3 regions of the Salinivibrio sp. VGrn1 genome follow, and region 2 is predicted to be linked to each of the others. Evidence: predicted binding sites of a transcription regulator. Region 2 holds the regulator's gene; each other region holds the start of a gene.
The links. The regulator CRP, encoded in region 2, controls carbon source genes, mostly activating them, when cyclic AMP is high. The targets are predictions, from matches to a motif close to TGTGANNNNNNTCACA.
Positions count from the first base shown of each region.

Region 1 (10,342 bases), on a different contig from region 2:
ATCGCCCAAATCAAAGGAACCTTTGACGATCGTTTTTTCTCGTTCTTTTTCTGTTTGGACATCTATATTTACGTCAGAGAAATCAAACAACTCTTGAGTGAGGATCTCTATCTGATGTCTCGGTGTCATTGGCTTTTGACCATTGTTTAGAGTGATCATCCTATATAAGAGCTTGTCTTCACTCGGCGATATGATAACATTCAAATACAGAGGCTGAGAATCGTCAAACCGTTCATCGTCTTTTGCTCTATTTAAGGTACTTAAACGTTGGATACCATCTAAGACGTAGCCTTCGTTAATATTATTCTCTATATACTCTGCAATTTCTTCCTCTTCTTTTTTATCGAAATTTGGCTCAACGAAAGCAATAGTTAGGGGAGGCATAAGACATTTATCAAGAATGTCTCGCTCTAAGCGCGCATAAAACTTTTTATCTTGAGTTTTACGTTGAGCAGAGAAACGGTCAATTAATGGATAAAGGTTATCAATTGCATATCTATATGTAGTTTTTCCTGTTGCAACAACACTATCAATAACACCATCTTTAGTTTTATCAAAAATAATCACACTCATAAATATCCTTTAAGATCTCATATCAGATGCCCCAATAATACTAGATTAAATACGGATATGGCACCATGCTGCTATGGCAACTAGATTTGCTACTGTAAGCGCTGTATAAAACTGTATTACTGCACATCTTCGATTTGCTAAAATCGTTACCGCACCTTTGCTCGCCTTACTGGCTAACACGTTACCACGCGGGAGCGTGGGAACGAGGTGACAGCCGCCGCAGTGCTAAAGGAATGCGCTTTAACACCCACGCTACCGCCATTGGTTGGCGGCGTCCAAAAGGCCTTACAGGGCGATTTTTGCGGGCTAGGTTATCAGATGCTGGGTAATGTGTTTAGGCAAAGGGGTCTAAAATGTTGGCGCGGTCAGGGTTTGGGGATTTGTAGGGGGATAAACGCAAAAAAGCCGCTGACTAAGCAGCGGCTTTTCGGTATGTGGCGGAGAGATAGGGATTTGAACCCTAGAAGGGCTATTAACCCTTGCCGGTTTTCAAGACCGGTGCTTTCAACCACTCAGCCATCTCTCCGGAACGCGGCGTATATTATTGGGTTCGCTGTGGCTTGTAAACCCTTTATTTGCCGCTTTTTGTCTGCTCGCTCAATCAATGATCAGCTTGGCGAACATGCTAGCAAAAGGCGATTAGCTTGCCGCCAATCGCCCTGCTTTTAACTGAGACACGTTAGCTGAGTCTCTTTACTGCGCAGTGTTTATAGCGCGATAAAAATACCCGCCAGTGCCGCACTCATTAGGTTGGCAAAGGTGGCGGCAATCACTGCGCGCACGCCTAAGCTTGCCACATCTTTGCGGCGTTCGGGCACCATGGCACCAATCGAGCCAAGTTGAATGGCAATTGAGCCAATGTTAGCAAAGCCACACAAGGCAAAGGTCACAATCACTTGGCTTTGCACCGACAGGTTGGCTTTGATATCGGCAAAGGATAAAAAGGCGACAAACTCATTAAGTGCAATCTTTTGCCCTAATAGATTACCGACATCAAACACTTCATGCACCGGCACCCCAGTAAGCAATGCCAGGGGTGAGAATAAATAGCCGAACAGAGTTTCTAAGCTCAAGCCTTCTAAATCAAGCAGCTCGCCAATGCTCCCGAGTCCGGCGTTTAGCATCGCAATCACACTGATAAAGGCCACCAGCATGGTACCCACGGCCACCGCGACTTTCATGCCGTTCATCGCGCCGCTGGCCAAGGCATCAATCGCGTTCGCTTGGTCGCTATCGCTGATCTCCACCTGGTTTTGCTCAGCCGGTGTTTCCGTCTCAGGGACAATGATTTTGGCCATTAATAATCCACCGGGCGCGGCCATAAAGCTCGCGGCAATCAGGTATTTCAAATCCACGCCCATGGCGGCATATCCGCCAAGTACGCTGCCGGCCACTGAGGCCATGCCGCCGACCATTACGGCGAAGAGTTCAGAGCGGGTCATTTTGCTAAGAAAAGGGCGAACTACCAAAGGAGATTCGCCCTGAGAAAGAAAGATGTTGCTGGTTGCCACCAGAGACTCTGCGCGGCTGGTGCCGAGTAATCGCTGTATGCCGCCGCCGAGGAGTTTGATAACCCACTGCATAATGCCGAGATGATAAAGGAGAGAAATCAGCGCACTGATAAAAATGATTAACGGCAGTACTTTAACAGCGAAAATGAACCCATCGTTCGCCAGAGGTCCAAACACAAACTCGATACCTTCGTTGGCAAAGGAGAGCAGCTTCGCCGCGCCTTTGCTCATTGCCCCTAGCATGGCTTGACCAAAGGGAATATAGAGCACCAGGGCAGCAAACCCAGCTTGCAGGCCAAACGCACCTAGCACTGTTCGCCAGTTGATCGCTTTGCGGTTGGTGGAAAATGCGCACGCGCACAGAAACAGAGCGACCAGACCTGCCGCACTATAGAGGAGTTGCATAAATAGATTACCTTGCCGTTGTGTTGCACTTGCGGTACGGATGAGTACGACACGCTGCCGGGGTGGCAAGAGGTTCCATCATGCGTTACATCGTACCGCGGGTTCGGTGAAGGTGGGCCCGACCTTGGACGCTTTTTCTTCAGCCGCAAATCGCGACACAGTCACTCTTTGGCTATCGCTGCGCAAAGAGCACATGTTGGGCGAGCATTCTAGTGTGATTAAACTCTCATTTCCAGCAGAATTTGACGCTCGATCACACTTATTGAGTGGTTATCGAGGGTTACAAACTGTCTTTTTGGCTGTGTCTTGTCTCTCAGACAATGGTCGGATGTTTATCCCTCTCTTTTTGTGTCACCTTGGTGGTGTCTATCATTCACACCCTGCATCACGCCTGCGCTTAACAAATTTGGCAAGATTGGTTGACACGTTTGGCTCATATGATATTCATGGGTGGCTATTGACAAAATCATTGAAGGTAAAGCGATAAAAATAAGCCTCAATGGAAAAACAAAAGCAATAGCGCTAAAAAACATAAAACAAAGCAAACACAACAACGCAACCACAATATAGGAAACACACATGCAAACCGTCTCTTCGCATCAGGCAGGATCTAGCTTGTCGGTGATGCAACGTCTACGCGCATTGGGGCCTGGCATCATGATGGCCGCGGCAGCTGTAGGCGGCTCTCACCTTGTTGCCTCGACCAAAGCCGGAGCCATTTATGGCTGGCAACTCGCGGCATTGATCCTGCTCGTTAACTTGTTTAAATACCCCTTTTTTCGAGCAGGCGTACAATACACCGCGGGAACCGGTGAAACCTTGGTCGAAGGCTATGCGCGTTTAGGTCGGCCTTATTTGTGGCTGTTTGTCGCGTTAAGTGCGGTCTCTGGAGTGATTAACACCGCGGCCTTAACCTTATTTAGTGCCAGCTTGCTCAGCTATTTTGTGCCGTTTGATCTCTCACTAACGGTACTCTCGAGCATTATTGTGGCCACCTGCTTAGTCATCTTGATTGCGGGGCATTACAAAGCGCTGGATACCTTATCGAAAGTGATCATGGCGACGCTGACTTGCGCCACCTTAGTGGCGGTGACGATTGCCGTGGGGAATCCTGTCGCGGTTGAACCCAACTTCAATGCGCCCTCAATTTGGTCTGTCGCCGCCATCGGCTTTATTGTGGTGACCATGGGTTGGATGCCCGCTCCGATTGAAATTTCTAGCATCACCTCGGTGTGGCTCAAGCGTAAAGCGCAATCTGAGCCGATTAACGCCAAAGCGGCGCTGTTTGATTTTAACGTCGGTTACATCGGTACCGCGCTGTTGGCGATTGTGTTCTTATCACTCGGTGCCTTGCTTCTGCACGGCAGCGGGGTGGAGTTAAAGCAATCGGGTATCGGCTTTTCGCATCAGTTAGTGGGCCTGTACGCCGCCACCATTGGTGAATGGTCGCGCTATTTGATTGCCGTGGTCGCCTTTTTCTGTATTTTCGGCAGCACCATTACCGTGATTGATGGCTATGCGCGGGTCGTATCAGAATCACAACGCTTGTTGCGTGAACAAACAGAAGCCGAGGCGCACCCGGGCATCGCACAAGGCTGGATGATGCTGATCTCGGTGTTGGCACTGGCGATTGTGGCGTTTTGGACCGGCGCACTGCTGACCATGCTTGATTTCGCCATGGTGGCGGCATTTGTCACCACGCCCTTTTTCGCTCTGTTGAACTATATTTTGGTGACCAAGCACCGCTTGCCGCCTGAAGTGACCATGAGCAAAGCGATGCGTGCGCTAGCCATTACTGGATTGGTGTATTTATTCGGCTTTTTGGCGGTGTTCGTCTGGTGGAAGTGGTTGATGTAACAAAGTTTACCTTGTTCGCGCTTAAAGGGCTGGGTTAACATCCTTTTACAACTTCACCATCGGTGTTAAGCGCGGATAAGGTATTATTGACCTTATAAAAGCCAGTCGTGGTTTAGGTTAAGGACGTGGGTGGCTTGAAAAAGTGAACGACTGCCCACATAACTGTCGTATATAAAAATGGATTGTTAACCCAACCGGGAGAACGTTATGAACGATCGTATCGTTTCGCACAGCCAGTCACAGCAGAGTGCGTTATCTACAAACAAAGTGCTACGTAATACGTATGCACTGCTATCGATGACACTGATCACCAGTGCTATCGCGGCCTTTATCGCTATCGCTGTCGGCATCGGCCCAATGATGTCGCTAGGTATGACCCTAGGTGCGTTGGCGATCGTGTTCTTTGTGCTACCACGCACCATGAACTCTTCCGCCGGTATTGTATGGACCTTCGTGTTCACCGGCTTACTGGGTGCCTCACTCGGTCCAACCTTGACCTACTACCTGAGCCTGTCTAGCGGCCCAGGAATTGTGATGCAGGCGCTTGCCACCACAGGTATGGTGTTCTTAGGCCTATCGGCGTATGCCATTACCTCTAAGAAAGACTTCTCTTTCATGGGTGGTTTCTTGGTCGCGGGTGTGATTGCTCTACTGGTGGCGATGGTCGCGAACATCTTCTTGCAGATCCCAGCGCTGAGCTTGGCAATCAGCACCATCGCGGTACTGATTTTCTCCGCCTTTATTCTGTATGACACCAGCAACATCATTAATGGCGGCGAGACTAACTACATCCGCGCCACCGTGTCGCTGTACTTGAACATCTTCAACATCTTCGTGCATATGCTGAGCATTCTTGGCTTTATGAACGACGACTAAGCCTCGTGCTTTAAACCGTAAGTCACAAAGAGCCGGCATGCGCCGGCTTTTTTTATGGCTGCTTTTTTATCCCTAAAAGCGTGTGATTGAATGGCGCACCCACTCAGTGAAGCGCGCCACATCAGGCACAGTGAACGCCAGTTGCACTCGCCCGCCCTGCTCGCTATGCTTTGCAGCCTCAATCAAAGCGATAACGTCCGGTCAGATGACGAACAAAGGTAAAAGTATGCTGGTGTATGAAGGTGAAACCATTGCGACGGATGCGCAAGGGTATTTAAAAAATGTGGATGATTGGCACGAAGCCTTGGTACCGCTGCTTGCCGAACAAGAAAACATTGCGCTGACCGAAGCCCATTGGGAAGTGATTCACTTCGTCCGCCATTTCTATCAAGAGTACAACACCTCACCGGCGGTGCGTTTGTTGGTTAAATCGATGGAAAAAGAATACGGCCCAGAGAAAGGTAACAGCAAATACTTGTTTAAGCTGTTCCCTAAAGGCCCGGCAAAACAGGCTACCAAGCTGGCAGGCTTACCCAAGCCCGCGAAATGCCTCTAGTCACCGAGGCAAACAAGTACCGAAGCTGACAAGTCGCGAGGCCAATAGATCAAGCGCCGCCACACCTTCGCGGCGCATGTAACGATTGGCTCTAGGCTCTCTTCTATTGAGACCTGTTATTAAGGCGCTACAAGATGGCAAAGCCATCAACGGCGCGCCATTCCGCGTCCTCTTGATCAACCCGATCGACGCCCGCCGTCGGGGGCCCTTTATCTAACCAGGCCATTAACGAATCCACTGACTCTTCGCGTCCACAAGCCAATACCTCAACGCGACCATCCGGCAGGTTCTTCGCGTATCCGGTTAATGAGAGCTTCAACGCCTCATGGGCGGTGTGATAACGAAAGCCAACCCCCTGAACGTGACCTGTGACATAGGCTTTGACACATTTTTGAGACATCTGTCACCTCTCCTATATTCCCATTGCAAAACGACACCTGTATAACGCTACATGAGACAAGTCGTTTGACAGGATGGCGTCATGAAAGAAGTTGCGTTTCGATGGATTGATAAATATTTTATCCACCTTCGGCTACAAGAAAAATTTTACCTTATCTTTTTCCTCCCCTTGCTCGCAATGGTTGTGATTGCGCTTACCTTGGATGCCGCCTCGGATACCCGTGTGGCACACAAGATGGAAGCGGAAGGCCAAGCCATTCAAGCCATGGTTGATAAATACGACCTCCCGAAAGGCGAGGTACAAACCCTGCTCAATAACCAGCAAACCGGTTTTACGTTCAATGGTAATGAGCTCGTCTATCAACTTGACGGCTCACTGTTTAGCCATATGAGCGCCACCGACTGGAGCCTGCTGATCGGTATGGTTCTGGTGATTGCAGTACTGATTTACTACACCATGACCTTTATTGGCGGCGCGATGTACACCATGAACCAAGCCTTATTAAAGCTAGCAGATGGTGAGCTGAGCTACCGAATGAACTTTATTCCTGTTCGTGATGAGTTTAGCCAAATTGCCGTCACTATCGATAAAGTGCTTGAGCGCGAGCAAAGCTTGGTGAAGGCGATTCAACAAAGCGCTGAGATGATGGATGGCTTGTCAGCAAGCTTGCAGCAGCGTAGCGATGAGAGTGAAGCCTTGGGTGAGAGTCAGCGCCAGTATCTTGATTCACTGGCCAGTGCCACCGAAGAAATGGCAGGCTCGATTCGCGAAGTGGCCAGCCATGCCACGGACACCTCAACCCAAACGCAAGAGGCCACCGAAGCGGCGAACCAAGGACGTCAGCAAGTCCAGCAAACCATGGCCGCGATTAACGGCCTTGCCAGCGAAATTGCCCAAGCAGCGGATAAAGTCAGCGAGCTGAGCAAAAACGCCGAGCAAATTGGCACCGTGGTGACCACCATCAATGGCATCAGTGAACAAACCAACTTGTTGGCGCTGAATGCGGCGATTGAAGCGGCACGTGCCGGTGAACAAGGCCGCGGCTTTGCGGTGGTGGCCGATGAAGTACGTACACTGGCCAGTCGCACCCAAGAGTCAACAGTTGATATTCAGTCTATGATTGAATCACTGCAAACGCATACCGCGGATCTGCGCCGCGTGATGGAAGGCACGGTTGAAAATGCGTCCGCCAGCGAGGCAGCGGTGCAAGAAATTGATACCGAAATCAGCCAAATCGCTGAGCGCAGTGGCACCATCGCCGATCGCAGCACCGAGATTGCGGCCGCTGCCGAACAGCAAGGCAATGTCGCGGGCACAATTTCACAAGACGTCGAACAGGTACGCAGTCAGTCCACACAAGTGGCACAAATGCTGCGTGATTCTGCCACCGAAGTCAGCGAGCTGGGCGCACAAGCTCATCAGCTGAAAACCTTAGTGGCAGGGCTTCGTACCTAAACGCCTGAGTCTACCCCCCTCACGCTTGTAATCACGCGCCCTTCTCTGGGCGCGTTTTTATTGCAATCCCCCTGACCTTGCTCGACAATACCCGCCCTTTTTTGCTTTGCCTCGTTAGGACACCATCATGACTGCCACTGTGTATCTCGCCAAAGGCCGCGATAAATCTATCAAACGCCGCCACCCCTGGATTTTCTCGCGCGGCATTGCCCGTATTGAAGGAAAACCAGGTTTAGGTGACACTGTCACTGTCTGTGATCATCAAGGCGAGTTTTTAGGCCTTGGCGCGTTCTCGCCACAATCGCAAATTCGGGTACGCATGTGGTGCTTTGAAAAAACCACCATCGACAGTGACTTTTTCCTTGCCCGTATTCGTGCGGCAAAACCGCTACGTACCATGCTCGCCGAGCGTGATGGCTTGACCGGTTATCGTCTCTTAGCCGCCGAGTCAGACGGTGTGCCCGGTATTACCGTGGATAAATACGATAACTACTTGGTGTGCCAATTGCTCAGCGCCGGCGCGGATGCCCAGCGTGATAATCTGGTCACCGCCCTACGCACCGAGTTTCCAGATTGTCATATCTATGAGCGCTCCGATGTGGCCATTCGTAAAAAAGAAGGTCTCAAGCCTCGTGTGGGGGTACTGCACGGTGAGGAGCCGCCTGCCTCTGTCATCATCGAAGAAAATGGCGTGGCGATTGAAGTCGATATTACCAACGGCCACAAAACCGGTTTTTACCTCGACCAACGGGATAGCCGCGAACAAGCGGTGAAATACATGGATGGCAAACGTGTACTGAACTGCTTTTGTTATACTGGCGGCTTTGGCTTGTATGCGCAAAAAGGCAATGCCAAACATGTCACTAATGTCGATGTGTCACAGCCTGCGCTCGACAAAGCGAAAGCCAATGCGGCGCGAAACGGCTTTGATCTCACCCGCGCGGAATTTGTCAATGCCGATGTGTTCAAGCTGCTGCGCACTTATCGCGAACAAGGCGAGCGCTTTGACGTGATTGTGATGGACCCACCTAAGTTTGCCGAGTCGAAGTCACAACTTAATGGCGCGTGCCGCGGTTATAAAGACATTAATATGCTGGCGATGCAGCTGCTTAATCCAGGCGGTGTGCTGCTCAGCTACTCTTGCTCGGGTTTGATGGATGCGGGTCTGTTCCAAAAGATCCTCGCGGACGCGGCGTTAGATGCCGGTAAGAACGTGCAGTTTATCGAACGCTTTGCACAAGCGGCGGATCATCCCACTCACAGTGCTTATCCTGAAGGCTTTTACCTGAAAGGGTTTGCCTGCTTGGTGCAATAAGCCGCAAGCGCTATCGCACTTTTGTGTCAGTAGGCGACCTATGTCGTCTTCTGACCTAGACACTTCTGTCTAGCGCCTCTACTGTATTTAGAGAGTCAGCGTTTAGAGAGCCAGCAACAGGAGTGTATAAATGCTCAGTCCCATTAAGCCACAAGATGAAGATCAGCGTTTAAAAAAACTAGAAGAGACGGGCCTGCTAGATAGCGAAGACGAAGAGCGCTTTGACCGTATCACTCGCTTAGCAAAACGTTTATTCAACGTCCCGATCGCCCTCGTTAGCTTAATCGACAACGATCGTCAGTGGTTTAAATCCTGCTTTGGCCTGACTGTGCGCGAAACTTCCCGCGATATTTCTTTTTGCGGCCATGCCATTTTGGGTAGTCAACCGTTTGTGGTTCAAGACGCCAGTGCCGATCCACGTTTTGCCGATAACCCTTTGGTGACTGGTGACCCGCATATCCGCTTTTATGCCGGGCACCCGCTTTCTCTTAGTGATGGCACCAATATCGGCACACTCTGTGTTATTGATACCCAGCCAAGACGTTTTAGCCAAGAGGACGTGCGCTTTTTAAAAGATCTGGCGCTACTCGCGGAAAGTGAGTTGTCATCGGCACATACCGCTTACACTGACGACATTACAGGCATTTCTAATCGACGCGGTTTTATGCAACTGGCGAGCCGAGCGGTACAGCATTGCCAGTCAATTAATGCTCCCTATTCATTAGCTTTTTTGGACTTAAATAACTTTAAAGCGATTAATGATACCTACGGCCATGCTGAAGGGGATATCGCGTTATCTCACTTAGCCAACTTGCTGCGCGCCAATATGCGCGAATCGGATGTGTTCGCCCGCTTTGGTGGGGACGAGTTTGTGGTGTTTCTCTATGGTGCGGGTCGTCAAGAAGCGGAGAATGCCCTCGAGCGTTTTGCTGGGGTGGTTGAACGATTTAATCAAATCAACCGGCACACGTATCCTCTCTCATTTAGCCAAGGCATTGCGACCAGCTCAGCCACCTCGCACCGCGGTTTAGATGACTTGTTGGATGAAGCGGATACCAAGATGTATCAACAAAAAATGCGTCAAAAAGCCCACAACGGTGATGAGTCCTAAGCGGTGTAGACGTGTAAACGAATAAAAAACGTGGCACACAAAGGTGCCACGCGTTGTCGATAGTACTCACAGCCTTTGCATTTAGTGTGAAAGCGCCGAGGCGATGGTCTCCAAACTACTCGGATCATCAATCGTCGAGGGCACGTGATAAGCCTCGCCATCCGCCATTTGGCGAATAATGCGACGTAATATTTTCCCTGACCGTGTTTTGGGCAACTTATCGACGATCACCGCTTTTTTAAAGCAAGCGATCGCGCCAATTTGATCCCGCACACGCTGTACC
Region 1 is NZ_SATA01000001.1:98,417-108,758, reverse strand. It holds gene EHW56_RS00470 (hypothetical protein) at 1-573, opposite strand, end outside; tRNA gene EHW56_RS00465 (tRNA-Ser) at 1,009-1,099, opposite strand; gene EHW56_RS00460 (NupC/NupG family nucleoside CNT transporter) at 1,281-2,489, opposite strand; gene EHW56_RS00455 (NRAMP family divalent metal transporter) at 3,069-4,346, shown strand; gene EHW56_RS00450 (Bax inhibitor-1/YccA family protein) at 4,554-5,222, shown strand; gene EHW56_RS00445 (TusE/DsrC/DsvC family sulfur relay protein) at 5,449-5,778, shown strand; gene yccX (acylphosphatase) at 5,906-6,178, opposite strand; gene EHW56_RS00435 (methyl-accepting chemotaxis protein) at 6,260-7,633, shown strand; gene EHW56_RS00430 (class I SAM-dependent methyltransferase) at 7,761-8,948, shown strand; gene EHW56_RS00425 (sensor domain-containing diguanylate cyclase) at 9,079-10,059, shown strand; gene EHW56_RS00420 (propionyl-CoA synthetase) at 10,141-10,342, opposite strand, start outside.
Region 1: a site for CRP is predicted at 2,703-2,718, ahead of EHW56_RS00460 (NupC/NupG family nucleoside CNT transporter). Genes of this name have one in related genera too.

Region 2 (10,342 bases):
GAAGTCAAAGGGGATGCATCTGTGTATCTGGAGCAATCCTCCACCATGGCGGACCGCGTGCCCGTTACTTTCTCCGATTGCACGCAAACCATCCCGGGTGGCTTTTACGAGTTTGCTAAGCGTTATGTCCTGCCCAATGGTGAGCTTTACCAAGGTTTTGTGGCTGCTTCGGCAGACAAAATCTTTGAAAGCACCCATTAGTGCGTCACGCATTGCTTATCGACATCATGGGAAAAGGGAGCGTGTGATACGCTCCCTTTTTTATCGTCTATTGGGCCTCGATGTCGAGCCAAAACGTGTCTGGAATCGCTTGTGTTTCGTTGCTTAAATGCGGGTTATCGACTCGGATGACAGTACGCTCACCAATGTTCGCCTTTTCAAAGGTTTCCTTAACTAAAGGCGCATTATTGAAAAACTCGATAAATGATCCGTCTTGATACGCCGCTTCAAAAGCGCTATTTAACATCTCGGCGACGTCAGCATGTTGCGGAGACACAAACAGGAACATTGGAAAGCGATAGATCAGCATCAGGTGTGGGTCAACTAACAGATTACCGTATTGCGGCCGCTCGGCTAATTCACTAAAAGGCTCAATCAAGGCACGAGGGAAGAGATCGGCCCGGCCCGTATCAACCACTTTGAAAATGTTTTCAAAGCTCGATATTTCACGTACGCGAAATCCCGCTGAGTTAAGCACCTTGACGTCGGCCCAACCTTGTCCCTGAATCATAGTCAGAGACTGCAAGTCACTCGCGCTACTTATCTGAGCAAGTTGGGGCTCGGTGGCTTGGTTGGTAATAAACAGGCGGTGGCCGAGTAAGCCACGAAACACGGGATAGCGAACGGGGATCAATTCAGCTTCCAGTGTACGGTCGGCACCAAGCCAGTCGACGGTGAGCTTGCCTTGCTTGAGCATTTCCACCTTACGAGATTGAGAGCCAATTTGGCCGTCAAAGGCTTGTAAGGTAACAGATCCTCCCGACTTTTCGGCAAGAAACTCGATGAGCTCAATGGCATAGAGATCAAGCGCCGAGCCGGCGCGTGGCTCGGGGTGGACAATCGTCGTATTGGACGCAGCATGGACTGAAAACACAGAGAGCGCGAAGGCGGTGAGGGTAACCATGAGTTTTTTCATAAACGACACCTTGTTAATTTTATGTTAACCATGTCGTTTTGAGTGTAGAAGCAATCCGCGTGCTTGCCAGATAATGGAGATAAAAAACCGACGCCAGGGCGTCGGTTGGTGATACAGAGAGCGGCGCGATTAGCGTGTGCCGTATACCACGATGGTTTTACCGTGTGCGGAAATGAGGTTTTGCTCTTCCAGCATTTTAAGGATACGTCCCACTGTTTCGCGTGAGCAGCCAACGATTTGGCCAATTTCCTGACGGGTGATCTTAATCTGCATACCATCAGGATGCGTCATGGCATCAGGCTGCTTCGCCAAGTTCAATAGGGTTTGTGCAATGCGCCCTGTGACGTCCAGGAAGGCAAGATCCCCCACCTTTTGGCTCGTTACCTGCAAGCGGCGCGCCATTTGTGAGGACAAGCGCATCAAGATATCAGGATTCACTTGGATAAGCTGGCGGAACTTTTTGAATGAAATTTCTGCCACTTCACACGGTGATTTGGCGCGTACCCAAGCAGTGCGCTCTTGGTCTTCTTCGAAAAGCCCGAGCTCACCGATGAAGTCACCTTGGTTAAGGTAAGACAGGATCATTTCCTTGCCTTCTTCATCTTTGATCAGTACGGCCACAGACCCTTTCACGATGTAATACAAGGTCTCCGCCTTTTCACCAGCATGGATAAGCGTGCTTTTCGACGGATACTTATGAATATGACAATGTGAAAGGAACCACTCGAGTGTAGGGTCTGTTTGAGGTTTTCCTGGAACCATATAACTTATTTCCTCTGCATGTGTTGCCCGGCAACAACGTCCTATCTTTGTCTGAGGGGTAACCCATCAGATCATTGCACAGAATACGAAGTCTGAACGCGGGCTACAAGCTCACTGTATGTTAACAAGAGTGTATCTTTTTTTGTTGGTGATTTCTTGATTTTGATCTAGGCCAACCGCCTAAAAAACTGGCAAAAACGTGGCTAAGATCACGGCTTGAGAAGTAATACATCATGAATGCGCTACGCCTCAGCCAATCTTGCCTTTTTCTATCAATTGCTGAATCAATGGACGGATGATCAATTCCATTGCAAAGCCCATTTTTCCTCCCGGCACCACTAAGGTGTTATGGCGCGACATAAACGACCCAGTGATCATTTGCAACAGATAAGGGAAGTCGACGTTTTTCATGCCACGAAAGCGGATCACCACAAAGCTTTCATCCAAAGACGGAATCCCTTTGGCATTTAATGGGTTTGAGGTATCTACCGTGGGAACGCGCTGAAAGTTGATATGGGTGCGAGAAAACTGCGGGGTGATATAGTGCAGGTAATCATCCATTGAGCGCACAATCGAGTCGGTCACCGCTTCACGAGAATGGCCTCTATCGCGCGTATCGCGGACAAATTTTTGAATCCACTCTAAGTTGACGATGGGGACCATACCAATCAAGAGATCGACGTGCTGCGCAACGTTGACGTCACCGTCGACCACGCCGCCGTGCAATCCTTCGTAAAACAATACATTGGTATTGTCGGCCAAGTCTTGCCATGGCGTGAAGGTACCAGGCATTTGGTTATAGGGCACCGCTTCATCAAAGGTATGTAAGTAGCGGCGGTACTTCCCGGTGCCTTGGTCACCATACTCACGGAAAAACTGCTCTAGCCGCGGGAAGTCGTTGGCGGTGGGGCCAAAATAGCTGATATGTTTACCCTGCTCACGCGCTTTACGGATCTCGACGTCCATTTCGGGACGGGTAAAGCGATGAAAGCTGTCCCCTTCTAGCCAAGCCGCTTTGATGTTCATCATTTGGAACATCTTTCGGAAGGCTTCCGAGGTGGTGGTGGTGCCGGCTCCTGACGAGCCGGTGACCGCAATAATTGGATGTTTAGCCGACATGACGCGCCCTGTCATTCAGTCTGAATTTGTATCGCGATACGGCGAGTACTGCGATGCTAGGATCCGAGTGCTGCTTTACGACGAATATCCACTGTCTCGTGCAACTCAGAATACACAATCACGGCTTCTCCGGATTGCAGTTGTTGGCGAACGTCCTCCACTTTTTGTGCAAAGCTGACTTCTTGCTCACCATAATCGGTTCCTTCCCGTAACACAAAATGCTCAATTAAACCTGTGAGTGTCTCGTCGGGAATCGATTGCCATGGAACCATCATACTACATCACCTTTTATCGATCTCAGGATGGCATGCTAGGGTGCCTGATGTGAATGTTGTGAATTGGCTCGCATTTTACCCGATCATTCCGCGTAATGCAGTGGTTCTCTACGCTTTCTTGATCGTGCGCGTGTCACTCACACGATCCGAATGAGGTGATTGTACGGGTAGATAAGTGGCAAGCCAGTGGGGGACGGCGTGCTCAAGCCAAAACTGTGGCTGTCGCCAACTACCGGCGACAAAGCCAACATGGCCGCCATGCTCAGTGAGTTGGTAATCAATGTTTGCGGGTAACGGGGACGTAGGGATCACCGCGTCGGTCATAAAAGGGTCGTCTTTGGCATGAATAATCGCCAGTGGGGCCTTGATGGTGTCGAGCACCGATAAACCACTGCAGGCGCGATAATAGTGGTGGGCATCGTCAAAGCCATGAAGCGGAGCGGTGACGGTTTGGTCGAACTCGAACAGGGTGTTTATCGCCGGGCGCTCCCCCGCGTGCCATCGGCCTACTTGCTGATGCCGTGTGAGCTTTTCCGCCAGGGTTTGTCGCATCGAGCGCAATAAATAGGCTTGATAAACACGGGAAAAGCCTTGCTGGATACGCATCGAGCACGCGGCAAGATCAAGTGGCGGTGACACGGCGCAACCACAGGTCACGATGGGATCATCGTGATAGTCGGCCAGGTAGCGCACCAGCATATTTCCCCCCAAAGAGACCCCGACCGCGCCAATTTGACTCTCTGGATAGGTTTGACGCAAATGGGTTAAGAAGGCGCGTGCGTCCTGGGTTTCTCCCGAGTGATAGGTCCGCGCGGCACGATTGAGGCGGCCACTGCAGCTGCGAAAGTGCATCACCACGCCGCACCAACCTTGGCGTTGGAAGGCCGCGAGCAAGCCGTTAGCATACGGGCTGTCAAAACTGCCTGCTAAGCCATGGAATAAAACAACAATCGGCTGTCCAGGTTGCGGCTGATGCGTCCACGCCAGATCAACAAAATCGCCATCGGGCAGGTCAAATTGCTGCCAGCGAGGGGTGAAAAGCGGGGCACGACGCAGAAAGCGAGGCAACAAGGTTTGCAGGTGCGCATTCCGCGCGCTGGGAATGGGTTTAAACGGTGTCATCATGGTTGCTTCCCTGTTCCTCGGCGGGTGTCACCTTCAGTGATGTGTATAGGTTGCGTGCTGATGGTGACAACTGACGGCAATAGTAGGCGAGAGGAGAGGCGCTGTCCGTGAGCCAGGTTTGACGATTCAGGGCATCGACTAAATCTTGCTGTTGGAATTTTTCTAAGCTGAGCTCGAAGTTAAGCATTTTTTTATATTGCCCACTCCCGACACGCGGCTTGATGTCACGCCGTAAATGACGGTAAGCAATCAGTAAGTGCTCAGAGCGGCTCAATGCGTGCTTCAGTTGTGTGAGGCTCTCGGGCGCAAGACCATAGCCGTGCTGTTCAATCCAGGCGAGTAATAAGGCAAGGTTGACGTTGCCTTGATGCTCGTCTTGGAGCCTGAGGCAAGCTTGCTTCACCTCTGGCTTGCCATAATGATGTAAACAAAACTGCCATAGGTCGGCGGGGTTCGCCATCCCAGGGGTTAGTTTTGATTGAATGTCGCCTCCAGGGCTTCCAGCTCTTCTTGTCGCTCCATCCATTCTTGTTCCACCTCTTCGAGCGTCGATTTGGCATCCGCTTGACGCTGCAATTGCGCCGTGAGTTGCGCCTTATTATCAGTGTGATAAATGTCAGGGTCCGCCAACTGATTTTCTGCGTCAGTGATAATGGCAGAGAGTTGCTCTATCTGTGTGTCGAGATTGTCAATTTTTTTCCGCAAAGGCGCGGTTTGCTTGCGTAACTCGGCATCGCGGCGTTTTTGCGCTTTGCGATCCATCTGTGTTTGTTGCGGCGCTGTTTTCTCCGCGGCCGCTTGTTTTTTGGTCTCGGCGCGATCGGCGCGCTGTTGATCGGTCAGCCAGCGATGATAATCGTTCAAGTCTCCATCAAAGGGTAGCACTGCGCCATTGTCGACCAAGTACAAATCATCGGTGGTGGCGCGCAGCAAAAAGCGATCGTGACTGACAATCACCATCGCGCCCTCGTAGGACTGTAAAGCGAGTGTCAGCGCTTGGCGCATATCCAAGTCCAGATGGTTGGTTGGCTCATCAAGTAACAATAAGTTCGGCTTTTGCCAGACCAGTAAGGCGAGCACAAGGCGGGCTTTTTCTCCGCCAGAGAAGGGGCCGATAGGCTCGAGCGCCTTGTCGCCTTGAAAGCCAAACCGGCCGAGAAAATCACGCAAGGTTTGCTCAGCGGTGGTGGGAGCCAACCGGTTTAAGTGCTGAAGTGGTGTATCGTCGATGCGTAACGTATCGAGTTGGTGTTGGGCAAAATAGCCAATTTTCACCCCTTGTGAATAGGTTAATTCGCCCGCCATGGCGGGTAAGCTGCCCGCGAGGAGTTTAATCAGGGTCGACTTACCCGCACCATTGCGCCCCAGTAAGCCAATGCGCGCCCCCGGCACCAGGTTAAGGCGAATGTTTTCAATAATGGGCGTCTTATCATAACCGGCCGCCACCTTGTCCATCATTAAACTGGGAGTGGGTAAGGCATCCGGTGTGAAGAAGGTAAAACTAAACGGGTTATCGTATTGCGCGGGCAATACTTTCTCCATGCGCTCGAGCGCTTTAATCCGGCTTTGCGCTTGGCGGGCTTTGGTCGCTTTGTAGCGAAAGCGGTCAATGTACGATTGCATGTGGGAAATTTGCTTTTGTTGCTTTTCGTACTGCGCCTGTTGTTGGGCCAATTTTTGCGCGCGCATCTGCTCAAAGTCAGAATAATTACCGGTATATTCATTAAGTTGTTGATGCTCAATATGAATAATCCGGTTGACGACAGGATCCAAAAAGTCCCGGTCGTGGGAGATCAACACCAAGGTGCCTGGGTATTGTTGTAACCATTTTTCCAGCCACATCACCGCATCGAGATCCAAGTGGTTGGTAGGCTCATCCAGCAACAATAGATCAGAGCGGCATAATAGCGCTTGTGCTAAGTTCAGTCGCATTCGCCAGCCCCCTGAGAATTGGGTGAGCGACCAGTGGACTTGGGGTTGGCTAAAGCCCAAACCATCAAGCAGACTCGCGGCGCGAGCTTCAATGGTGTAGCCACCAATGGCATCCAATTTGTCGTGTAACATCGCCACCGCGTTACCATCATCACGGGCTTCGGCGTCGCGTAGGGCTTGCTGGAGCTCGCGGTATTCGCTGTCGCCATCAATGACATATTCAAGTGCGCTTTTATCAAGTGCGGGGGTCTCTTGCGCTACCCAAGCCACTTGCCATTGGCTTGGGTAATCACAACGGCCGGCATCCAGGGATAATTGGTGGCGGAGCAAGGCAAACAGGCTAGATTTGCCACAGCCATTTTTGCCCACCAAGCCGACTTTGTCGCCTGGTGAGATAGTGGCTGAAGTGTGGTCAAGCAGGGGCTTACCACCACGAAGCAGTTGAATGTCGGAGAAGCGAATCATGATTACTCAGTCTGTCTCGGGTTGATGGATGCGCATTGTTGCGCGGTCGTTATACCAGCTTGATATAGGGATTGCCAAATTCTACCGTGTCATCCTACTGGTCAGACACAGACGGGGCATATTTGTGTGTTAAAGTTAAAAACACGGAATAAATGAACAGATTGCGTTCTGACCATAATCATAAGACAAGGAAGCCTATGCCCCGAGATAAGGCTGAAAGCCCCTCTCTTCCCAAGGTACTGGTGATTTTTGCTCACCCCGACCCCGATGAATCCGTTGCTAATCGTCGTTTAATTGAGGCCATTACTCCGCTGGCCCATGTCACCGTGCACGATATTTACGCTGCATACCCTGATTTTGTGGTGGACGTCCATCATGAGCGCGCGTTGGTCACTGACGCCGATGTATTGGTCTTTCAGCATCCACTGCAAATGTATTCCTGTCCGGCGCTGTTAAAAGAGTGGATAGATGTGGTGCTAGGGAAAGGGTTTGCACATGGTCAAGGTGGGGATGCGTTGGCAGGTAAAACCTGTCGCTTTGTAGTGACCACCGGGGGGGCGGCCGAAGCGTTTAGCCAACAAGGTTACAATAAATATTCGATGGCCGAACTCTTGCAACCCTTTGAATTGACCGCCTCATTATGTCGGATGTATTGGATCCCACCGTTGGTCTTGCACTGGGCGCGTCGCGTTGGCGATGCCGATCGCGAGGCGTTTGCCGAGATTTATGCCGATTGGCTCGCCGATCCGCTGGTGCAACAAGGAGGAGAGGATGGATAACAACCTCTTATCGGTGGCTTTTGTCTTTTTATTGGCGGCGGTGATTGCGGTTCCGTTGGCGCAGCGCTTGGGCATGGGCTCTGTCCTTGGCTATTTGCTGGCAGGCATAGTGATCGGGCCCTGGGGGCTGGGCCTAGTCCGTGATGTGGATGCGATTCTCCATTTTGCGGAGTTCGGCGTGGTGCTGCTGCTTTTCCTGATTGGCTTGGAGTTGAACCCCAAAAAGTTGCTCCAGATGCGACGGCCGATTATCGGGCTTGGGGGCAGTCAGGTCGTGGTCACAGCGTTGTTTATCGGTGTGATTTGCGCATTGGCAGGCTTGACACTCTCGCAAGCGTTGGTAATTGGGGTTGGCTTGGCGCTTTCTTCAACCGCGATTGCGATGAAGATTATTGAAGATCAACGCCTGATGCGCAGCGAAACCGGGCAAGCGGGGTTTGCGGTCTTACTCTTCCAAGACATTGCGGTGATCCCGATGCTCGCGATGATCCCTGCGCTTGCCGGTGGCAGCGCTGGCAGTTGGCTCGACGTATTATGGATGTTTGTTGGCATCGGTATCTTGCTGGTGGGCGGTCATTTCTTGCTGCGCCCACTGTTTCGTCTAGTGGCTATGAGCGGTGTTACCGAGCTATTTACAGTGACCTCGTTGGCCTTGGTGATAGGGATTGCCCTCGCCATGCAAGCGTTAGGGTTATCAATGGCGCTAGGTGCTTTTCTTGCTGGGGTACTGCTGGCTGAAAGTGAATACCGGCATGAATTAGAAACCGCGATTGAGCCTTTTAAAGGTTTGTTGCTCGGGCTGTTCTTTATTGCGGTGGGAATGACCGTTGACCTTGGTTTATTGCTCGACTATCCACTGGCCATTCTGGGAGCGGTTACGGCGTTAATTTTGGTGAAGACTTTGCTGCTTTATGGCTTGGCGCGTGCCTTCGGGGTCGTACCGAAAGCGCGTAGTCAAATGGCGGTATTACTCAGCCAAGGGGGAGAATTTGCGTTTGTCATTTTCAATGCGGCGCGTAACCAGGGTTTGCTTGACCAAGAGTTAAACGCGTTTTTGTTGGTGGTGGTCAGCTTGTCGATGATGACCACGCCTTTAATGCTGACGCTTCAACAACGCTGGTTTGCCCGCACGTTCAACGAGCCAGAGGACGCGCCGCCCCAAGGACAGTTTGAGCAAGCTGATGCGCGCGTGATCATTGCCGGTTTTGGTCGCTTTGGTCAGGTGGTGGGCCGGTTGATGTTCGCCAATAAAATTGGGGTGACCATATTAGAACGTGATCCGACGCAAATTAAGCTGCTACGTCGCTTTGGCTATGAAGTGTATTATGGCGATGCAACTCAGCTCGATTTATTACGGGCGGCAGGGGCGCATACCGCTGAAGCGATTGTGATTTGTACTGATTCGCCTGATGAGGTGATGGAAATTGTTGATCTTTGTGCGCGTCATTTCCCTAACCTTAAAGTAATGGCGCGGGCAAGGAGCCGTGTGGAAGCTTATCAATTGATGGCGCAGGGCGTGGATCAATTCTCGCGTGAAACCTTTTTGGGGGCGCTTGAGCTCGGGAGACAGACGCTAGAGTCACTGGGTATGCATCCGTACAAAGCCAAGCGAGCCGAAATTCTATTTCGTAAGTTGGATATGCGGGTATTGCAAGATCTATTGCCGCAACACAGCGAAGACTTGGCCACGGCTTCTCGAGTGAAAGAAGCGCGCAAAGAGTTAGAAGAAATTTTTGACCGAGAAATGCGCGGTGATAGTGAGCGGCACCAAAGTTGGAACCGAGATGAGTAAGGTGTTGAAGTGAAAAAACGTTTCATTGCTGGGGCTGCTTGCCCAGCGTGCCAACAGCTCGATACGTTACGAGTGTGGCGCGAAAATAATATTGACAAAGTAGAATGTGTCAGCTGCGATTATCATGATAGTCGGTTGCCTGATTCGGCACAACAGTCACACTCTGGTGCCGAGTCAGCAGAGAATGTCATTGGGATCTTTAAACCGGAGTAGGGGATCCGTTATCATCGGCAGTCCATTTACCTTCCGGTCTCGGAGCGAGCATGAAAATTGCAAAAGATGTGGTAGTCAGCCTGGCTTACCAAGTAAAAAATGAAGATGGTGCACTTGTTGACGAATCAACAGCACAAGAGCCTCTCCAATACCTGCACGGTCATCGTAACCTGATTGTAGGTCTTGAGAACGCGCTGGAAGGCCGCGAAAAAGGTGAGAGCTTTGACGTGACTGTAGGCCCAGACGAAGCCTATGGTGACTACCAAGAAGCCATGGTACAACGCGTACCTGCTAACGTATTCCAAGGCGTAGACCAAGTAGAAGTGGGCATGCGCTTTATGGCAGAAACGGACCAAGGCCAAATCCCAGTTGAAGTGACTGAAGTTGATGGTGAAGAAGTGGTGGTTGACGCTAACCACATGCTAGCCGGTCAAACCCTGTCTTTCTCTGTGGATGTGGTTGACGTTCGCGAAGCGACAGAAGAGGAAGTGTCTCACGGTCATATTCACCAAGACGGTGAAAGCTGTGGTCACGACCACTAAGACGGTATCCGTCTGTGGTGAATGAAAGGCGCCGAATGGCGCCTTTTTCGTATCAGTAGTGTGGTGGCGGGGTTTCTTCTGCTTGGCTGGCAATGTTTTCCGGCTCTATGTTTTTTAACTTACTGACTAAGTATTGAATTTGCACTGTCATACGCTCAATATCCCCCTGCTGCTGGGTTAACGCGCTGTTGAGCTGCTCGATG
Region 2 is NZ_SATA01000005.1:230,728-241,069, forward strand. It holds gene EHW56_RS10005 (DUF1338 domain-containing protein) at 1-201, shown strand, start outside; gene EHW56_RS10010 (ABC transporter substrate-binding protein) at 269-1,135, opposite strand; gene crp (cAMP-activated global transcriptional regulator CRP) at 1,265-1,897, opposite strand; gene EHW56_RS10020 (phosphoribulokinase) at 2,147-3,016, opposite strand; gene EHW56_RS10025 (YheU family protein) at 3,073-3,291, opposite strand; gene EHW56_RS10030 (hydrolase) at 3,400-4,416, opposite strand; gene EHW56_RS10035 (TIGR02444 family protein) at 4,400-4,876, opposite strand; gene EHW56_RS10040 (ABC transporter ATP-binding protein) at 4,885-6,813, opposite strand; gene kefG (glutathione-regulated potassium-efflux system ancillary protein KefG) at 7,011-7,592, shown strand; gene kefB (glutathione-regulated potassium-efflux system protein KefB) at 7,585-9,384, shown strand; gene EHW56_RS10055 (YheV family putative zinc ribbon protein) at 9,394-9,597, shown strand; gene slyD (peptidylprolyl isomerase) at 9,648-10,139, shown strand; gene EHW56_RS10065 (SlyX family protein) at 10,192-10,342, opposite strand, start outside.

Region 3 (10,342 bases), on a different contig from region 2:
GTGACTTCATAAACAGCTTGACTAAAACACTCGTGGTCCATTTGGCAGCTATCGACCAGCGTGCCATCCACGTCTAACATAAATAAATTTTTCACGCGCATTTCCTCAAACCCCGTTGCGTCCCACAAGCGACCGACTTGTGATTTGATCTGGCGCTTTGCCGTTCTTTGTCTTGGATCCCTAGCCAACACAACGGGAATTATAACATTATTTTTACATTTTGAACGACTATCGGCCGCTATCATACGCCCATGCTCACGCAGCGCAACTGACCACGCCACGTGCAGCGACATCAACAAAATTTTTGAACAAGTTTAACGAATCTGTACGCTGGTGTTCATTGTGAAAGTCTCTAGACTACATCGAGTCAACAAAACAACCTCATGGGCAAAACGCCATAAACTGTAAGGAGAGACGCATGAAAGCGCTGGTATTGAAATCAAGTATTCTTGGCCCCTACTCAAGCTCAAACGCTGTGATTAACAGTGTGGTGGATGAGCTGTCTCCAGACACGCTGATTGAGCGCGATCTTGCTTCTACCCCATTGCCGATTCTCACTGGGGACAATGTAGGCGGCCTACGCGGTACAGGTGAACTCACTGATGCCCAGCAGCACGTGCAGCAAGCTTCAGATCAGTTGATTGAAGAAGTTCAGCAAAGCGATACCCTAGTGATTGCTGCGCCTATGTACAACTTCACTATCCCCGTGCAACTCAAAGCTTGGATTGATCTCGTTGCCCGTGCGGGGGTGACTTTCCGTTACACTGAAAATGGTCCCGAAGGTCTACTGAAAGGCAAGCGTGCCATTGTGGTCACCACACGCGGTGGGATGCACAAAGGGGGCACGACCGACCATATCACGGGTTACATGCAGACCGTACTGGGCTTTATTGGGATCACCGACGTCGAGTTTGTTTACGCCGAGGGGCTGGCAATGGGCGAAGACACTGCAAGCCAAGCCATTGATGAGGCCAAGCAAACACTGAAACGCTTAGCGTCTTAGCGTCTTAGCGGCGGATAACGCATGCTTTTGGGTGTTCGCACGACGTGAACGAACCGACCTTTCCACCTGCCTTATCACGATAGCCTGCCTGCGTGCAGGCTCTCATTATCGATCTTCACTGCTGACTGACTGTTTTTATACGCATCAGCGTTTCAATATTGCACCGGTTAGCTCAGGATTGGTGATACGCGATGCCAGTGTTACCATACTGGTTTATCGCAGGATTTTGCGCCTGCTTTCTTATTGACCAAGTTGGATTCGATTGTGACAGACGCCGACCAGCCAAGCTTTTTTTTCTACGACTTTGAAACATTCGGCACCCATCCAGGTAAAGACAGACCTTGCCAATTTGCTGGCGTTCGTACCGACAGTGACTTTAATGTCATCGGTGAACCCTTAGTCCTGTACTGCCAACCACCCAATGACTACTTACCGGCTCCGGAAGCCTGTTTGGTCACCGGGATTACACCGCAACTGGCACTGAAAAAAGGCTTATCCGAGCCGGAGTTCATCGCGCAGATCCATACAGCCTTCTCGCAACCCAATACCTGCATTGTCGGGTATAACAACGTGCGCTTTGATGATGAAGTCACGCGCTACACGCTGTACCGCAACTTTTTTGACCCGTACGGCTGGAGTTGGCAAAACGGTAATTCGCGCTGGGATTTGCTCGATGTAATGCGCGCCTGCTACGCACTGCGTCCGGATGGTATTGAATGGCCCCACGATGACAACGGTAAACCCAGCTTTAAACTAGAAAACCTCTCTGTTGCCAATGGTATAGAGCATAGCGACGCACACGATGCGATGGCGGATGTGCACGCGACCATAGAGCTGGCGAAAAAGGTCAAGGCGGCACAGCCACGGCTATTTGATTATTTGTTAAAACATCGGAATAAAAACAAAATCAAGCACCTGATCGATGTGGTGAATATGACGCCTCTCGTGCATGTCTCTGGCATGTTCGGCACCGAGCGAGGCAACACCAGCTGGATTGTGCCCGTTGCTTGGCATCCTGATAACCCTAATGCCGTGATTACTGTCGATCTGGCCCGTGACCCGGCCCCTTTGTTTGAATTGGACGCTGATACGTTACGCGAGCGCCTGTATACCCCGCACCACGACCTCACGGAAGGACAGTTACCGGCACCACTTAAACTGGTGCATATCAATAAATGCCCCGTTCTCGCCGATGCAAAAACATTACGACCAGAGGATGCTGCCCGACTCGGTGTGGATCGCGAAGCGTGCTTACAACACCTAAAAGCATTGAAAGCCGCGCCAGAATTACGCGAAAAGCTCGTTGCCGTGTTTGCCGATGCCAAGCCTTTCAACGATCAGGACGTGGATACGGCCCTGTACGCGGGCTTTTTCTCGAAAAGCGACCGCAGTGCGATGGACATCATCCGTGCACGCGATCCTGAGAATCTTGCAGCCCTGGATCTCAGCGTTGATGACTGGCGCATCAAGCCGCTGTTATTCCGTTATCGCGCGCGCAATTACCCGTGGACACTCACCGAAGCCGAGCAGCAAAAATGGTTTATGCATCGACGTGATTACTTTGAGACACACCTTCCTGCTTATATGGATAACCTGCAGCATCTCGCTGAACAGCACCAAGCTGAGGAGGATAAAGTTCGCGTTTTAAAAGCGATTTACCACTATGTGGAATCACTGGTTGGCTAACACTGGCACGGTTGCTAAAGACGCATCGCGAATACACCATCCGGTCAGTAAGGCGACCTACCATCACTCCGACCTTAGTCTACCTATCAGGTAGCGGTGGTGGACAGGTTTGGTCGCCTTTTATTTTTAACGTCATGTTTTTTAAGTTATTAACTAGCAATGCTGACACACTGCCCACTTTGTCCTACCAAAAAAAAGATAGCTTGACCAGTTGCAGTTCTGTGATTTGAGTCCACACTTTTAAAAAGGATGTTGTTTGGAGTGTGGCAATGATGACAACAAAAGTAGATACGCGCTGTTACCGCTTTCCCGAGGTTGATTTTGAACCAGAAAGCCGTACGTTATATTGGGCCGATGACACGATGACGGTTCTCTCTTACGAAGAGTCTCGTTTACTCGAGATGCTTTGCTACTATGCCGGAGAGGTACTCTCTAGCCGCACCTTATTCAAACAAGTGGCCTTGCCCGACAGCTCATTTGCCCAGCATCAAAGTGTGGTGACATCATTAATGGCCAAATCCTACCGCAACGGCAAAAAATGCCTTCCCTTTGAAGTAGTCGGTGAATTTGGTTTTCGTGTGTCGCTTCCGCAGCAAACACTTGCCAAACGTCCAGGACGAGCAGCAAACGCTGCATCACAGACGCCTCCACCGTCTTTAACGCACTCAACGACCATTGAAGAGTCGTCGTTTAGTATCGCTAAACCACTCACGATCCTAGTCACGGCAGCGGCGGTCATTATTGGCATGACAGCATTATTGACTCAAGCTTAGCGTGTTTGATGCCCGTGGTGCGCCACGGGCGTGTCGTATTAGGTCGTCGTTTTTGCTTTGTCCATTGGCTTTAAAATCTGAGAGAGAGATAATGCCACGCCGCTATTTACCGCTTCTGTTGTTTATCACGCTGCTCAGCCTCTCCACCCCTACCCGAGCCACCATTGAACAAACCTATGTCGCACACCTTGGCGAACTACCTGGCTTGATCAATTTGGATGGTAGCGGCGCGTTTGTCGATTTCGTCCGCTATCTTGATGCGCAAGACCCTAGCACCAAGATTATTATCGAGGTTTTCCCTATTCATCGCGCGATAAACAGTGTCGCACAAGGGCGAGCCGACTTTGGTTTACCCGCGGTGCGTCCGACGCGGGAAGTGTCCACCTTGCCTTTCGACTTTAGCGAGGTGTCATTTGGCCAGGTCACACATGTCCTTTACACCAATAAAGCGCTCCCGCTCTCGGTCAAAGCGCTGTGGGCAACCCCCTCGCGCTATACCATTGAAGCCGTTCCCTATTATATGCCCTTTAAGGTGCAACGCTCGCACAGTATTAAACAATCTTTGTTGCGCTTGGCCGCGGGGAGAATTGATGGTTTCGTTTGGGCGCAAGAGGAAGCTGACATGGCACTTAAAGAGCTAGGTTTAACCATGATCAAACGCGCACACTTTGCTGACTTCCACGATGTCTTCATCATTCCTAAGGGCGAAGCGGGCCGAGAAATCGATGCGTATCTCACACGACTGATTACTCGCTTGCGTGACCAGGGCGATCTCGCGCGTGAGTATCGTAAGGTACATCGCCCCTATGTCGATTGGCAGCCATAATGCATCAACCGTCTTTCGGCTCGCGAACGTGTCTGCCTACGCACGTCGTCATGATGGCCACATTAAGAGGCATAAAAACATTGATGTCACTCTAACTTTCAGCAACAAATCTGCTCTTGCAAAACATGCGTGACATTACTCACACAATTATTGAAAAGGCTTCTCTACACTGTCCTCCCGTTAACGATAAAGAAGAGATGCTATGCGAACCGCACTAACTGACGCACTGACACAATTACCCGACGCCCTACAAAGCGTCGTCTCTGATTGGATAAATGACGCAAACTTTGGTGCTACCTTCACACCAGAGCAGGTGGCGCAGATGGAATCCGCCAGTGGCCTTAACGGCGCCGCACTGCGTCTTGCTTTATTGCCTTTGGCGGCGGCCTATGCGGTTACCCCCATTTCTCAGTTTAATGTTGGTGCTATTGTCCGTGATGAAAGTGGCACCCTGTATTTAGGCGCAAACATTGAATTCACCGGGGTGCAGCTAGGGCAGACAGTGCATGCCGAGCAATGCGCTATCAGCCATGCTTGGACAAAAGGGGCAAAACGCCTCACCGATATTACGATCAATTACAGCCCATGTGGTCACTGTCGGCAGTTCATGAATGAGCTCAATGGCGCTGAGTCCTTGATCATCCAGCTGCCACAATCCGATCCTAAAGATTTGCACACCTATCTACCCGAGCCGTTTGGTCCTGCCGATTTGGGGATTGACTCTCGCTTATTGACTGACGAGTCCAATCAATTATCAACGGATGATATCGATATTCCATTGCTAAAAGCCGCCGCTGACGCCGCTAACCGCAGTCACGCGCCCTACTCAGGTAACTATAGCGGGGCCGCGGTTGAAACCAATGATGGCGAATTTTTCTCTGGCATGTATGCCGAGAACGCGGCTTTTAACCCAAGTCTTCCGCCTCTTCAGGTTGCATTAATTGCGGTCAATATGGCGGGCTACCATTGGACAGAAATTCGCTCTGTTGCGTTGGCCGAAATGGCAACGAGTACAGTCAGTCACCTTGCCGATACCCAGGCAACACTGGATGCCATTGACCCAGATATTCCCTTAGTGTATTCAACCCGCTAAGCGCCCTCCTTATTTGTCCGGTCCTCAGGGGATTTCAGGTCGCCCTGAGGTCGGATTTGCGCTACTATCCGTGCGTCTTTTTTCGGATAGTCACGGCAATGAAACAGATTCATAATCCACTCCAAGGTGCGGCCTGGATGCTGACCGCAGGCCTGTGTTTTGCCCTCGTTAACAGCCTGTCTCAGTACGTTAGTTTTAAAATGGGCTTACCCTCTACCACGGTTGCCTTCATTCAATACGCCATCGCCTTGGTTGCGATGATCCCCTGGTTGAAGCAACTCGGGATCCGTCAAGCACTCAAAACCCAACACCTTGGTCAGCATTGTCTGCGGGTGTTTGTCTCCGTGATTGGCATTCAACTGTGGCTGTGGGCGCTGGCCTACCCAGTGCCCATTTGGCAAGGGATTGCGCTATTAATGACCTCACCGCTATTCGCAACGGTAGGCTCTGGGCTGTTTTTACGAGAGCGAGTGGGGATCGCGCGCGGTCTTGCGACGCTCGCTGGGTTTTGCGGCGCCATGATTATCCTCGAGCCTTGGTCAAATGCGTTCACTTGGGCAACGTTATTGCCTGTTGGTGCGGCGTTTTTCTGGGCCACCTACTCGTTGATGGTGAAACGTTTATCCGCCTATGACCCTCCCACCACCATGGTGGTATATTTACTTTTGTTGATCACGCCCTTTAATTTGCTACTCGCCGTGCCTGATTGGACGCTCCCTCAGACATCGACTGCTTGGTGGATGTTATTTGGCGCCGGCATACTGACCGCCCTCGCCCAGTGGGCCATTGCCAAGGCATATGCTGTTTCCGATGCCTCTTTTGTGCAGCCTTTTGATCACGCTAAACTCCCTCTTAACGTCCTCTTTGGTTGGCTGGTGTTTAGTTGGGTTCCACCCGGCCGACTGTGGTTAGGGGCGGGTATTATTATTGCAGCGGTCTTTTTTATTACTCACTGGGAATCACGCCAATACACGCAGGCACAAAATAAGCTCGCATAGTCGGTTTGCCAGTTTCTACGCTTTCTTGCCCACTAAGACGGCTGCTTACGCCGTCAAAGAGCGTGCGACGTCAAAGAAAAGGGGCCGTCATGGCCCCTTGACACACTCTCACCCACATCGGCCACTACGACACCGCGGCTTTGATTAACCACACTTGTTCACCACGCTCGCCGTCGGGTTCCGTGTGTGTCTCGAGCAAACTGATGTCTAAGCCTTGGAACGCCTCTTCTACCACCGACGCATCAATGGAAAATGGCGGCGTGTCATCCGTTTGCGGATAAAATAAGGTAATCAGCAGCAAACGCCCTCCAGGTGCCAGCAAGGTTCGAATATGGCTGACATACTGCGCGCGCATAGCAGGCGGCATGGCCACCAAGGCGGCGCGATCATAAATCAATGGCATAGGACTCAGGCGCGCGGTAAAGAAATCGCCATTGATCAGCTCCAGTTCATCAAAACAATAGTGCATATGCCCTGATGGGGCGCGATAAACCTGAGGGGTATATAAGTTTTCCGAAAAAAAGGCACGCACTGCGATCTCACTAAGCTCGACGCCAATCACATGCTGATGTTTTTTAGCAAGCCAGTTGAGATCGATCGACTTTCCGCAAAGGGGCACCAAAACCGTTTCGTCACTTTGTGGGGCCAGTGATGACCAGTGGCGGATAAGCATCGGGTGTACCGTATCGCGATGAAAGCCTATTTGGTTTTCAGCCCAGCGCTGATGCCAGAACGCTTGTTCCATGCTCTCTCCAACGTGATGAAAACGGTGATTTTAGCAAGTTATTTCCCCAAACTCACTAACGTCGAGACTCAGGCGCGTTAGACGCTATTATCGATCTTGATCACAAACTAGCCACTAAGTGACTTGCGAGTGACGCCACAAAACATTACTGTTTAAACATACAGTATTGATTATATATACAGGTGTTTTATGTACGTGACGTCTAATGTGTCAAATCAAGCTAAGGTCCAGTCTCCCGCGCGTGTCACGCCATCATCTTGCTATCATGCTGCTTTTACCGCCGCCACACAGGTAAACGCACACTGGCAAGCGACCTTACGCGCGATTGCACTGCAAGCACGCCAGCCCAAGTGGGTCACGATCATTAATCCACCTCGCGCTTTAAATGCGGCACAACTTAGCCTCTGGGGCATTAATGCGAATCAGGTACGCGTGGTCCATCGCCAAGCAGGGTACGATGATGAAGCGCTTATTGATGCGGCGTTAGCGGCTGACACCTCATGTGCCATTATCGCCTTTACCCCAACAGACAAGCCGTTCAATTACTGTGAGCAAAACAAACAAGGGATCGCGCGCGTCGATCCCGCCTTTATCCAGCGTCATTAATTCACGCAGTATCAATAAGTTGGTAGCATGGCTGGTTAGGATTGAGGATTAAGACCTGAGGGTAGCGTTAGGCGAACCCATTCACGGTTCTCATTGCTGTACTCAATTTGCGCATCGGTTTGCTGGCTAATCGCCTCCATTTGTCGATATTCAAGGGCATAAGGCATTAAAATCGTTAGCTCTTCAATGCCTTGTTGACGCGCAAGACGTGCCAGCTGCACCAAATTGGCCGTATCGGTGTTACGCACCGACATCACGCGAGTGGCTTGCTGGTATAGCTGCTCTTGTGCAGAAAGCGGGGACACTCCATCACTGGCTTGATGTTCAAGCACAGTCGTAAAGATGGGTAATAAACTGCGAAAAATATCGGTAAACGTCCAGTTTGGTTGCTGACTCTCACACAAAAAGTGGGTGTAGTCGAAAACGACTTCTGTGGGCGCTTTCAGCTGGGTTGACAGCACATCCATGGCTTACCTCCAGACAGAAAATGAAATAGACACTCCCACTATAGGCAGTTTTAAACGTATGTCTGGAAGATCGTACAGTATTTTGCGCTTGATCATGCTTTAGCTAAGGGAATGCGCAATAAAGACAAACTTTATTAACACAATAAAAACAAATAGTTGATAATAGAAAAGTTTGTTTACCCTAGCATCACAATGCGGGGAGAAAATCAGGCAAGAATATTGGTGAGTCGAGTGAACATCCGCTTACGTATCAAATACCATCATCAAACACGTAAGCGGATGCGCAAAGGGATCAACAAGCTTTGTATATCACCTTATTGGCGGCGACTTGAACACGCTCAACGGCGCCTTCTTCAGTCAATTTTTTCAATGCACCTGTCGCCCAAGAAGCCGCTTTCGTGTCTTCTTGACCAGCCGCAAGGCCAATCCCTTTTGGATTAATGCCGTCAGGGTTTGCTTGAACAATCTCGAGTACTTGTTGTTGCTTTGGCGTCAATGAAGAGGCTGAGCTCGCCACCGGTGCCTTAGCGGCTGGTTTTGCGGCTGGTTTTGCTGCTGGTTTCGCAGCGGCAACCGATTTTGATTTAACCGGACGCTGACGTGCTGGCGATGATGCCTTAACACGTTTGTTGAGTTTAAGTTGTACCTTACGCTTGTGAGAGATTTTCATTCAATCATCCTACTCCGACGCACTACGTTCAGGCTTGCTGAATGCAGCGGGTGAAAAACAAAGCGCGTGTTATACCAAATTTCCATCCACTTTTGTAGGTAACCGCCCCCTAATAGGCGCAAAGATCGTGATATTCAGCGATAAATGTTTACCAATCCAGTGATTCTTAGGCAAACTAATCAGACACTATGCGCGTATATTTAACGGGTAGTTTGTAAAAAAGACGGGGCGGTTTTGCCACCTCTTGCGAAGAATGGATGATCATGGATGCTTTAAAGACGATCAAAATCTATCCTCCTCAATTTGAAGCGGCGCGCTGGAGCATGTTAGCCGCCATGGCGGTGGCGTTTCTTTTGATCTGCTTTTTCCTCGTCCAACCGACGCTCTCGCTTGGCCAGGGTTTATTGGGATTGGCGGCCATCATTGTCATTTTATATGTCGTTAACCAGTTGCTTCAACGTGTTCAGCTCTCTTTTTCATTGTCATTTATGCACTTACAGCACCATAGTTTTCGTGGTGGCTGGGCGCTTAAGTGGCGAAACATTGAAGCCATTGGCATCCCGCACCTCCACCGGCAAGGGTTAGGTGAACCGCTTCCATGGGTTGGAATAAAAATTAAGCGTTACGATGCGCTCTTAGACAGTATTAGCTTGCGAATGGTGACCCACATTATTATGACCCAACGCGCGTTACTCATCACTGCGTATCGGCGTGGAGACCATAAACCCAGTAAACCGCTGGAAGACATGATGTTTGATGACACCCCGTATCGGGGAAGCAACGGCGTGCTATACAAAGGATTGATGGCCATGCTGGCAAACCGTATGCGCTATACCAGAGAGTTACTCGGGTACGATTTGTTTGTCAGCGAAGACTTGCTCGATAGACCCCTCGAGGACTTTGTTGGCGTCGCCCGGCGCTATTTGGCCGCTGCCAGCGGTGATGACTAAAGACTAGCCTTTAGCATCAGATAGCTGCAAAAGGCCGGCTGTTCTCAACGGTAGATTAGAACGCTCCCGTTAAAAAGGGGTTCGTTTTCCGCTCGTGACCCAAGGTCGATGTAGGGCCATGGCCAGGGATAAAGGTCACATCATCCCCAACCGGCAGCAAGGTGTGTTTGATGGCGTTGATCAAGGTGGCGTGATCCCCTTTGGGAAAATCAGTTCGCCCGATACCACCGTTAAATAGCACATCTCCTACCCAAGCGGTTCGCCCTTCCAGATCGACAAACACAATGTGGCCAGGGGTATGTCCAGGGGCAAACAACACCGAGAGCGTACTATTACCCACGGACACGGTGTCACCTTGTTGTAGCCACTGATCAGGGTCAAACGGCTCAGCATGCGCGAAACCAAACATTTGGGCTTGTGCCGGCAACGCTTGTAGCCAGAAAGCATCTTCTTTGTGCGGTCCCACGACAGGGACATTCAACGCGCTAGCAAGCTCAACAGTGCCGCCAACATGATCTAAATGGC
Region 3 is NZ_SATA01000001.1:392,050-402,391, forward strand. It holds gene EHW56_RS01720 (HAD family hydrolase) at 1-95, opposite strand, end outside; gene EHW56_RS01725 (FMN-dependent NADH-azoreductase) at 419-1,003, shown strand; gene sbcB (exodeoxyribonuclease I) at 1,268-2,689, shown strand; gene EHW56_RS01735 (hypothetical protein) at 2,959-3,462, shown strand; gene EHW56_RS01740 (ABC transporter substrate-binding protein) at 3,554-4,288, shown strand; gene cdd (cytidine deaminase) at 4,491-5,381, shown strand; gene EHW56_RS01750 (DMT family transporter) at 5,480-6,379, shown strand; gene EHW56_RS01755 (thiopurine S-methyltransferase) at 6,504-7,124, opposite strand; gene EHW56_RS01760 (hypothetical protein) at 7,314-7,730, shown strand; gene EHW56_RS01765 (hypothetical protein) at 7,766-8,197, opposite strand; gene EHW56_RS01770 (MarR family transcriptional regulator) at 8,490-8,867, opposite strand; gene EHW56_RS01775 (DUF2982 domain-containing protein) at 9,131-9,817, shown strand; gene EHW56_RS01780 (MBL fold metallo-hydrolase) at 9,873-10,342, opposite strand, start outside.
Region 3: a site for CRP is predicted at 4,417-4,432, ahead of cdd (cytidine deaminase). Genes of this name have one in related genera too.